DNA from 3 places in the Clostridium neuense genome. Region 1 is predicted to be linked to each of the others. Evidence: riboswitches for the same ligand, from Rfam matches in the RefSeq annotation. Region 1 holds a riboswitch; each other region holds the start of a gene.
What was found. Region 1 has a riboswitch for S-adenosylmethionine ahead of ACJDT4_RS08220 (YbaK/EbsC family protein). Riboswitches for the same ligand answer to the same signal wherever they lie in the genome.
Positions count from the first base shown of each region.

Region 2: it holds a riboswitch for S-adenosylmethionine, as region 1 does, so the genes downstream of both, ACJDT4_RS03525 (class I SAM-dependent methyltransferase) here and ACJDT4_RS08220 (YbaK/EbsC family protein) in region 1, are expected to answer to the same signal.
Region 3: it holds a riboswitch for S-adenosylmethionine, as region 1 does, so the genes downstream of both, ACJDT4_RS22325 (methionine ABC transporter ATP-binding protein) here and ACJDT4_RS08220 (YbaK/EbsC family protein) in region 1, are expected to answer to the same signal.

Region 1 covers NZ_JBJIAA010000006.1:64,771-68,057, forward strand. Annotated here, with positions in the region: gene trhA (PAQR family membrane homeostasis protein TrhA) at 95-736, opposite strand; gene ACJDT4_RS08215 (DUF1836 domain-containing protein) at 962-1,537, shown strand; SAM riboswitch class I at 1,607-1,713, shown strand; gene ACJDT4_RS08220 (YbaK/EbsC family protein) at 1,804-2,268, shown strand; gene ACJDT4_RS08225 (M20 family metallopeptidase) at 2,301-3,287, shown strand, end outside.
Region 2 covers NZ_JBJIAA010000002.1:255,834-259,120, forward strand. Annotated here, with positions in the region: gene ACJDT4_RS03520 (ABC transporter substrate-binding protein) at 1-1,079, opposite strand, end outside; gene ACJDT4_RS03525 (class I SAM-dependent methyltransferase) at 1,174-1,746, opposite strand; SAM riboswitch class I at 1,820-1,924, opposite strand; gene ACJDT4_RS03530 (DUF975 family protein) at 1,999-2,709, opposite strand; gene ACJDT4_RS03535 (MutS family DNA mismatch repair protein) at 2,787-3,287, opposite strand, start outside.
Region 3 covers NZ_JBJIAA010000027.1:10,762-14,048, reverse strand. Annotated here, with positions in the region: gene ACJDT4_RS22335 (aminotransferase-like domain-containing protein) at 1-1,138, shown strand, start outside; gene ACJDT4_RS22330 (EamA family transporter) at 1,160-1,582, shown strand; SAM riboswitch class I at 1,771-1,879, shown strand; gene ACJDT4_RS22325 (methionine ABC transporter ATP-binding protein) at 1,983-3,041, shown strand; gene ACJDT4_RS22320 (methionine ABC transporter permease) at 3,010-3,287, shown strand, end outside.

The DNA.
Region 1 (3,287 bases):
CGTATATGATCGTTATCCTTCTATACCTCAAGCAAGCACTCGCTTAGAATCACCACTTAGATTTATAGAGATTTTTTAATGCGACGAAGAATTGTTACAGAACATATTTGTATATCATAAAAAAATGAAGCATACTACCTGCTATAACAAACAAATGAAATATCTCATGAAATCCAAAATATCTTGCATTCTTTATAGGCCACTTTAAAGCATATACAATTCCTCCAAGGCTATACACAATCCCACCAGCTACCATAAGTACTATACCTGGCACTGCCATAGATCTGCTTATGGGTGAAAACGCGAACACAATTATCCACCCCATAGCTATATAAAACAGAGTATACAGCCACCTTGGAGCATTAAACCAAAAAGCTTTAAAAAGTATTCCCAAGATTGCTATTGCCCAAATGCCTATAAAAAGCATTTTCCCGGTTTTTCCGCTTAAAGTTATAAGGCACACAGGAGTATATGTTCCCGCTATAAGAACAAATATCATCATATGATCTATTCTTCTAAGTACTGCTGTTAATCTTTTAGAAATATTTATAAGGTGGTATGAAGCACTTGCTGAATACAAGAAAATCAAACTTGCTCCAAATATTATTGAAGAAACTAGGCTTACATTATTACCAGTAATAACAGACTGATGAACCATAAATGTAAGTGCAGCAACAGATAGCAATGCAGCAAATAAATGTGTTAATCCACTAACTGGATCTTTTAATTTTAGCATTATACTTTTCACCTCTTATATTGTATTATGTAGTTTTGAAAACTATGTTATACTATAATAATATGATAAGATGTTTACTGATTTATTTCAACATCTAAATTTTATTTTCTATGTTTATATTTTGCTGCCTAGGCGAATTATATTCGAATATCTAAAAAAATGATAAAAATATATTTATATATTGAAACATAGTAATTAATGCTATATACTGTAGTGGGTGATAATATGAATAACACTATATATGATAAAATTGAAAAATTGGCCTATGAAATAATAAACTATAATGAAATTAAAGATTATGAAATTCCAGATATAGATTTATATATGGATCAGGTAACCTCTTTTATGGATAGTAAACTTTCAGACTTCAAAAGGAATAAGGACGATATAATTTTATCCAAAACAATGATAAATAATTATGTTAAGGACAAAGTGGTACCTTCTCCAAATAAAAAAAAGTATAGTAAAGAGCACATGATGGTTCTTATATGGATTTATCATCTCAAACAAACTCTATCTATAAATGACATTGGGAAACTAATGAACTTTATATATGAAAAGGAAAAGAATAATATAGATTACACAGAGATATATAATATTTTCCTAGAGCTTCAAAAAAAATCATCCAAAAGCTTTAAAATGAACTTAGATGATATGTTCGAAGCAATAAAAAGCAATAGCAAAAACTTTAATGATAATGAAAAGCTTCTTTTGCTAGTGCTTGAACTTATCTTAAATGCAAATCTTCAAAAAAGACTTGCTGAAAAAATTATTGATAATTGCTTTAGTGATTCTAAATAATATTAATATTGACATTTTCTTTACATATGTATAAACTTTAAGTATTAATCGAATATCCACAATTAAATAACCTTATCAAGAGAGATTGAGGGAATGGCCCGATGAAATCTCAGCAACCAATATGCCTCATTTGCATATATGGTGCTAATTCCACAGAATATTCTGAAAGATAAGGAGAAAATTTTATATTTGAATTTTTAATTTAAAAAAATCTTCTTCTTATTATTATGAAGGAGATTTTATTTTTTTTAAGGAAGGTGACTATAATGAGCTTAGAAAGCGTACATAACTTTTTTACTGAAAGAGGATTAAAAGACCCCATTTTTGAACTTAAAGATAGTGGTGCCACTGTTGAACTTGCTGCTAAAACACTTCATATTGAACCTGAACTCGTAGCAAAAACTCTTGCTTTCAAATTAAAGGATAATACCCCTATTCTAATTGTCACCCGCGGCGATGCTAAGGTTGACAACAGAAAATACAGAGAATTTTTTAAAACTAAAGCAAAAATGCTTAATCACGATGAAGTTTATGAAATAACTGGTCATCCTGTTGGTGGTGTCTGTCCTTTTGGTCTCAAAACAACTATGGATATCTACCTTGATATTTTAATAAAGGATTTTGAATATGTATATCCGGCAGCTGGTTCCCAAAATACAGCTTTAAAAATTTCGCCAAATGATATAAAAAATCTAACTAATGCCACCTGGATTGATGTTTGTAAATTATAGCATTATATTTTAACAAAGAAGGAGAATCTTATATGAGTATAAATTTTAAAAATATAAATGCCCTACAGAAACAATTAATAGATGATATCGACCAAAAACAAGACTTTTACATAAGCACAAGTCATGACATCCACGCAAATCCACAAATAGGTAATGAAGAATATTTTGCTTCAAAGCTCCTATCTACTATTTTATCTAAGGAAGGATTTTCACTGGATAAATCACTTTTTGGTCATCCTACATCTTTTATTGGAAGAAAAAAATCATTAAAACCTGGTCCAACAATAGGTTTTCTTGTAGAATATGATGCTCTACCAAAAATAGGTCATGCCTGCGGTCACAACATAATAGGAACCGCAAGTGTAGCTGCTGCCGTTGCCATTTCAAATTTAATTGATGAGATTGGTGGTGAAATAGTAGCTTTTGGAACCCCTGCTGAAGAAGGTGGTATAAACGGAAGTGCAAAGGCAACATTTGTTAAAAATGATGTATTTAAGAATGTGGATGCATGTCTTATAGTTCATCCATGGAATAAAAACTCTGTAACAGGTAAATGTCTTGCTTTAGATCCAATAGATTTCGAATTTTTTGGTAAATCTGCTCATGCTGCCGCTGCACCTGAAGAAGGAATAAACGCTCTAAATGCAGTAATTGAGCTTTTTAATGGAATAAATGCTTTAAGACAGCATTTAACAGATGATATAAAAATCCATGGAATAATAACAAATGGCGGTGATGCTCCAAATATAGTTCCTGAATATGCAAAAGCCAAATTTTTTATTAGGGCCGAAACCAGAAAATCCTGTAATGAAACCACACAAAAGGTAATAAATATTGCTAAAGGTGCCGCTTTAATTACAGGCACAAAATTAAAAACCTCCTTTTTTCAGAATCAAATTGATGATTTTCTAATAAATAGAACTTTTGACATGCTCTTTGCTGAAAATGCAAAATTGATTGGTATAGATATGGATACTTCACTTGGATATGGACTTGGATCTACAGATGCCGGGAACGTA
Region 2 (3,287 bases), on a different contig from region 1:
ACATCATAAGTTACTTGTGGTATATTTTTATTGTAATATGGATTACCTTCTGAGAAGAAACCATCTATAGCTTTTCCTTCACCCTTTAAAAGGTTTTGAACAATTTGCTTTCTATTTATGGCATAAGAAATTGCTTTTCTAACTTTAGCATTAGGTACTGCCTTTTCATTTATAAACAAAAATTGAAGATTATTAGGCTCGCCTGCAAAAGTTTTTACATTATTTAAACTTTTTACTTTACTATAATCATCTACAGGAATAGCACCTATATTCATATCAATTTCACCTTTTTGCAATTCAACTGCTAGATTAGTGCCCTGCATAACTTTAAAATTTAATTGATCCAGCTTTGGAACACCCTTATAATAGTTGTTGTTCGCTTTTAATTGTATGTATTGATCTCTTTCATATTTAACAAATGAAAATGCTCCATCCGTAACAGTTGGATTTTGAATAAAAGGACTCTTAGAAATTTCAGTTGGCTTTATGTTTGAAAGCTCATGCTTAGGCACAGTTCTTAGATTTTTACAAATTGAATCCTCAAACAATATTAATGAAACTGTAGCTTTAGTTGTAAACTGTACTGTATGATTATCAATTTTTTTAGCCCCAGCAAAATCACTTCCTTCAGAAGGTGTAAAGCCTTTATCATCTAGTCCTTCTAATATATTAAAATTTGATGCCGCCATAGATGATATTTTAGAGTTTGTAAGAAGTTTTAATGTAAAAATTACATCATCGGCAGTTACAGGCTTTCCATCTGTCCATTTTGCTTTCTTGTTTAAGTTAACAGTAAATACTTTATTATCATTAGTTTTAACCGAATCAGCTAGCATTGGTTTATATTTCATATCACTATCAAGATCCATAAGTGGCTCAAACAAGATTGAAGCAACAATTCCAGAAGATGTATCTGCTGGATCTATAGGATTAAGATTTCCTGGCGAATTAGTTATTCCAATATTAATTACCCTTTTAGCAGTTTTACTAGTACCTTCCTTACCACATGCTGATAATACTAATAAAGTTGAAATGCAAATTAGTACAATAAAATTTTTCAATATATTTTTCTTTTTCATCAATTTTCCCCCTTGTACATTACTCTTATAGAAATAATATAGTTATACTTTTTGTTTCAAATTTTGTCAATTGCATATAAATCATATTTTTTTGCTATGATTTTTTAAACACTATTTTGAAAGTTTTATCGTAATCCTCTTCACTTTCAATTTTAAACCCAGCCTTTTTCCCTAATTTCTTAAAATACTTTATATCCTGCTCATTATTTTTCTTCATTACAGCATAGGAGGTTTCGATTAATCCATTAGGTGTAGCTATTTCAAGTTCAATAAGAAATATATCTTTTTTGCTATCATCCTCTTTTGGAATAACAGCATCCCACAAAACAAAATTAGAGCCATTTTTTAAAACTCTGTATACTTCATCAAATACTTTTTTATGATCGTCCTTGTCAATAAACATCATTGTAAAAAATGAAGTAGCTGCATCAAAATTTTTATCTTTAAAAGTTAAATTTGAAGCATCCATAACCATCTTTATTGGTCCTTCTGCTGCAGCGTCAAGTTCATCCTGCCTTTTATCTACGGCAATTACTTTTCTTCCATATATTCCTCCAATGACTCCTTCGCCACCTCCACCAATATCTAAAATTTTTTCTCCTTGTATATTATTTTCTAAAGCCAATTTCTGTTTTTTTACAGTATCTATCCTATCTTTTCCACTCAAAATATCACCCCTAAAAATAAAAAAACTGTTTCCTCAAAAAGAAAACAGCTTAATAACAAATTTTATCACCATTTTCTTATCTCCCAAATTGCTTTGCAGGAATTAACACCGTACATCTAATGGTAATGCCGGTTGTCGGGTTTCACAGGGCCAGTCCCTCCACCACTCTTGATAAGATTTTATATAGTATTCTTATATGTTTAGTTAATTATACAATTAATTATATATCATGTCAATTAATATTTGAAAATTCTATTCTTTTGTTGCATTATTAAACCAATCTAAGCTATCCATGTAAAAAAAGCTTAATCCCAATAAGTTAACAGCTGATACAATTAAAGAAATTATAAAATATATTATGCAGCCTAATGTGCTTCCACGAAGTACCATATATAAAATCCCCGGTATAATTCCAAGTATTATATTATAGCCAAAAATTTTAAGTTTGTAACCTTTTGTAAGCTTTGCAGTTAAACTAATAATCTCTAGTATACCAAGGTCAGTATTATCTATCATAACAAAAAATGCAAAAATAAACATGTACGTAAGTATTATGCCAGGTATTATAAATAATATATAACCTACAACTAATATTAATCCTAAAAGAAATGTTAATCCTATTGACTTTAACATAATGTTTTCTTTAAAGCATACAAATATATCTGAGAATATAATTTCATGTTTATCTTGATAATTTCGTGATATACAATATATTCCTATACTTAATGGTATACAAACTCCAAAAGTTACTACTAGGGTAATAATCGCACACAATAAAATCTCACCAGCAGAGTGTTCTGACATTATGGCCGCACTGCCGATTATTAATCCAGAACAAAAGCTCATAAGCAAAAATGCCAAAGCTGGTATAACCATAGCTACAACAAATTTTATTATATTAGCTGCCCCCATAGAAAAAACATTTGAAAGAACTTTAAATACTGATATTCTTTCTTTGTACATAAATTTCCTCCTTGTATATATCGTCACCTTATATATATACTATGTTTTTTCTATATAATTACTATATTTTAAAAAGTTTATTCTATAATATCAATTCCAATCATTTTCATGAGATATTTAGCATTAGTTGTATCTGAACGTCCTTTTTTTAGCTTATAATCAAATTTTATCTTATTTCCCTCATAACTTTCAGAAAAATGATAATTTTTAATTCTCTTTTTATCATCGTATTCAAGACTACATAATTCAAAATCATGCGTTGAAATAAGTCCAAATACCCATTTCTCATTGAGACTTTTAAGTACACTCTTTGCTCCGACTATTCTATCATTTGAGTTGGTTCCACGGAATATTTCATCTATTAAAAAAATCATAGGGCGCTTTGTTTTTATATTTTCTATCATTTTTTTCATTCTAACAAGCTCAACATAGAAAGTGGACATTCCCCTATTTAAATCATCTGTTATTCTCATAGAAGTATATATATCAACAATAGAGCATTTAAGCGTGCTACCGCACACAGGTGCTCCTGCATATGCAAGAACAAGATTTATTCCAATAGTTCTTAAAAAAGTAGT
Region 3 (3,287 bases), on a different contig from region 1:
ATATGAACCCAATTTATCTACTATTCAAATGATAAATAAACTTGAGTATGAAGATAATATTATTAGGCTCAGTACAGGTGAACTTTCACCAGAGCTTTTTCCTAAAAATGCAATGAAAACTGTACTTTCAAAGGTAGCAGATGATATAAGTTCGCTGGGATACGAAAGAACTAAAGGTTCACTTGAGCTCAGAAAAATAATAAGTAATTATGTGAAAAAGTTTGGAATTAATGCTTCACCATCCTCTATTTTAATTGTTTCAGGATCACTTCAAGCACTTCAGCTTATTTCCATGAGCATACTTAAGCCTGGAGATGATGTATTAGTAGAAAAACCATCATACATCAAGTCAATTAATGTTTTTGAATCTGCAGGTATGAAGCTAAAAGGAATATCTATGGATATGCATGGTATAGAGATAAGAGAAATATTAAAAAACATAAATAAAGAAACACCAATTTTATATACTATACCAACTTTTCAAAATCCTACGGGTATAGTAATGAGTGAAAATAGAAGAAATGAACTTATTAAAATATGCACAAAAGAAAGGCTTCCAATAATTGAAGATGATGCTTATAGGGAGTTGTGGTTTGATAAAAAGCCTCCACAAACTTTAAAATCTAAGGATAGAAATGGAATTGTGCTTTATATAGGAACAATGTCAAAATGTCTTTCTGCAGGTATGAGGGTTGGGTGGGTCATTGGACCTGAAGCAGTTATAGATAGACTCGGAGATGTTAAAATGCAAACGGATTATGGAGCCAGTTCACTTTCTCAATATGCTGCGGCTGAATGGATTTCAAGTGGACTATATGAAAAATATATTGAGAAGCTTAGATATGAACTTAAAAGTAGAAGGGACTTTACTATAAATCTACTTCATGAGTATTTTTATGATCTAGCAGAATGGAATGTGCCTAAGGGTGGATTTTATATATGGTTAAAGCTGAAGGTCAAAATAGATGTAAACAAGCTTTTCAATTTGTCCTGGAAGCAGGGCATTCTTATTAACCCAGGCTACATATATGATTTTCATAAAAATAGTAATATAAGAATATCTTATTCCTATGCATCATATAGTGAAATGCATATAGGAATAAAGAAACTTTCAGAAATTGTTAGAAAGCTAATTTGATTATTTTAAGGAGGAAATTTTATGTATGTTTTTTCAATTGTACTTATAGTGTTATCAAACGTGTTTTATCACATATGTCAAAAGCTAATACCAGAGAAGGCCAATCCTTTTTCTGCATTAGTTATAACATATTTTACTTCGGCTATTTTTTCATTAATAGCATTAATTTTTGATAAACATGGCAAAGGAATTTTTGGTTCCTTTAAAGATTTAAATTGGACAAGTGTAGTTTTGGGAATTTCAATAGTTGGATTGGAATTTGGATTTTTAATGGCATATAGAGCTGGGTGGGATATTAGCGTAGGTTCTTTAGTGGCGAATATAATTCTTGCAATTGTACTTATACCAATAGGAATTATATTTTATAAAGAGGGATTTGGAATTAATAAAATAATAGGAGCAGCTTTCTGCATTATTGGTTTAATATTAATAAATAGAAAATAGATTATATTAGTAGGAATTATGCATAATTATTAAAAAATAGTGTTTGATTTAGTAAATATATGTTTGTGTAAACGTACAATAATTATGTATTGATAAAAATATATAACAAAAAATCAGAAATTTAAATTTATTGTATTTGACACTGAAAATCTTTTTTTGTATAGTGTGTATAACAAAATTGAATAAAATCCTTATCGAGAGAAACTGAGGGGCTGGCCCGATGACGTTTCAGCAACCAGCATGTTTCATTTGCATGCAAGGTGCTAAATCCTGCAGATTAATTCTGAAAGATGAGGGAAGGTATTAATAATAGACCCTTCCATGGGTTTTTTTATTACTATTATCCTCTTCTTTTGCGAAGGGGATTTTTTTATTATAAATTTTAGGAAGGGGGATTATTGTGATAGAACTAAAAAATATAACAAAGGTTTATGAGGATGGAGATAAAAAGGTACATGCTCTTAAAGATATAAGTTTAGAAGTAAAAAATGGAGAGGTTTTAGGTATTATTGGATACAGTGGTGCTGGCAAAAGTACCCTTGTAAGGTGTATAAATTTGCTTGAAAAGCCTACCAGTGGAGAGGTTATAGTTGATAATAAGGATTTGACAAGGTTATCACCAAAGGATTTAAGGAAAATAAGAGAAAAAATAGGAATGATTTTTCAACATTTTAATTTAATGGCTAGAAGAAATGTATTTGAGAATGTAGCCTATCCACTTAAAGGTAAGGGGTTAAGCAAAAATGATATAGCTGAAAAGGTAAATAGTCTTTTAGAATTAGTGGGCTTGAAGGAAAAGGCTTTAACTTATCCATCACAGCTTAGCGGCGGTCAAAAGCAAAGAGTTGCTATTGCTAGAGCGCTTGCTAATGATCCACAGGTTCTTTTATGTGATGAAGCTACTTCTGCTTTAGACCCTGAAACTACTCAATCTATATTAAAGCTAATCAAGGAAATTAATGAAAAGCTTGGGCTTACAATAGTTATTATTACGCACCAAATGGATGTTGTTAAAGATATTTGCGAGAGAGTGATTGTAATGGAAGAAGGGGAGATCGTTGAGAAGGGAGATATAGTGCAAATATTTACTAATCCTAAAGCAAAGATGACTAAAAAATTTATGGCTACAGTATTTCATTATGATAAGGTATATGAGCTTATTGAAAGTAAAGAATTTGATAGTCAATTTTCAGAAAATGATATAGTAGCAAGGTTATCTTTTGTGGGTTCAAATGCTGAAAAAGCTTTTATTTCACAAATTTCAAAAAAATTCAAGGTGGATGCAAATATAATCTCTGGAAATATTGAAATAATACAAGGTATACCTGTAGGAAATCTTATTCTTAAATTTAGTGGTTTTAGTGAAGGAGTTAATAGAGCTATTGAATATTTAGGTGAAAACAACATATATGTGGAGGTGATAAAGCATGGAGAGTCTTTTGAACACGATTATGCCTAATGTAGTAGAACTTTTTCCAGATATGATAGCAGCACTTAAGGAAACATTAATAATGGTAGCTATATCAGGAATTATTTCTGCAGTTATTGGAATACCTGTTGGGGTAATTCTTGTAGTGACACGTCCTAAAGGTATATTGGAGAATAAGGTAATTTACAGTATAGTTGGCAAAATAATAAATGCATTTCGTTCAATTCCATTTGTAATATTGATTGCAGCAATTATACCATTAACAAGACTTTTAGT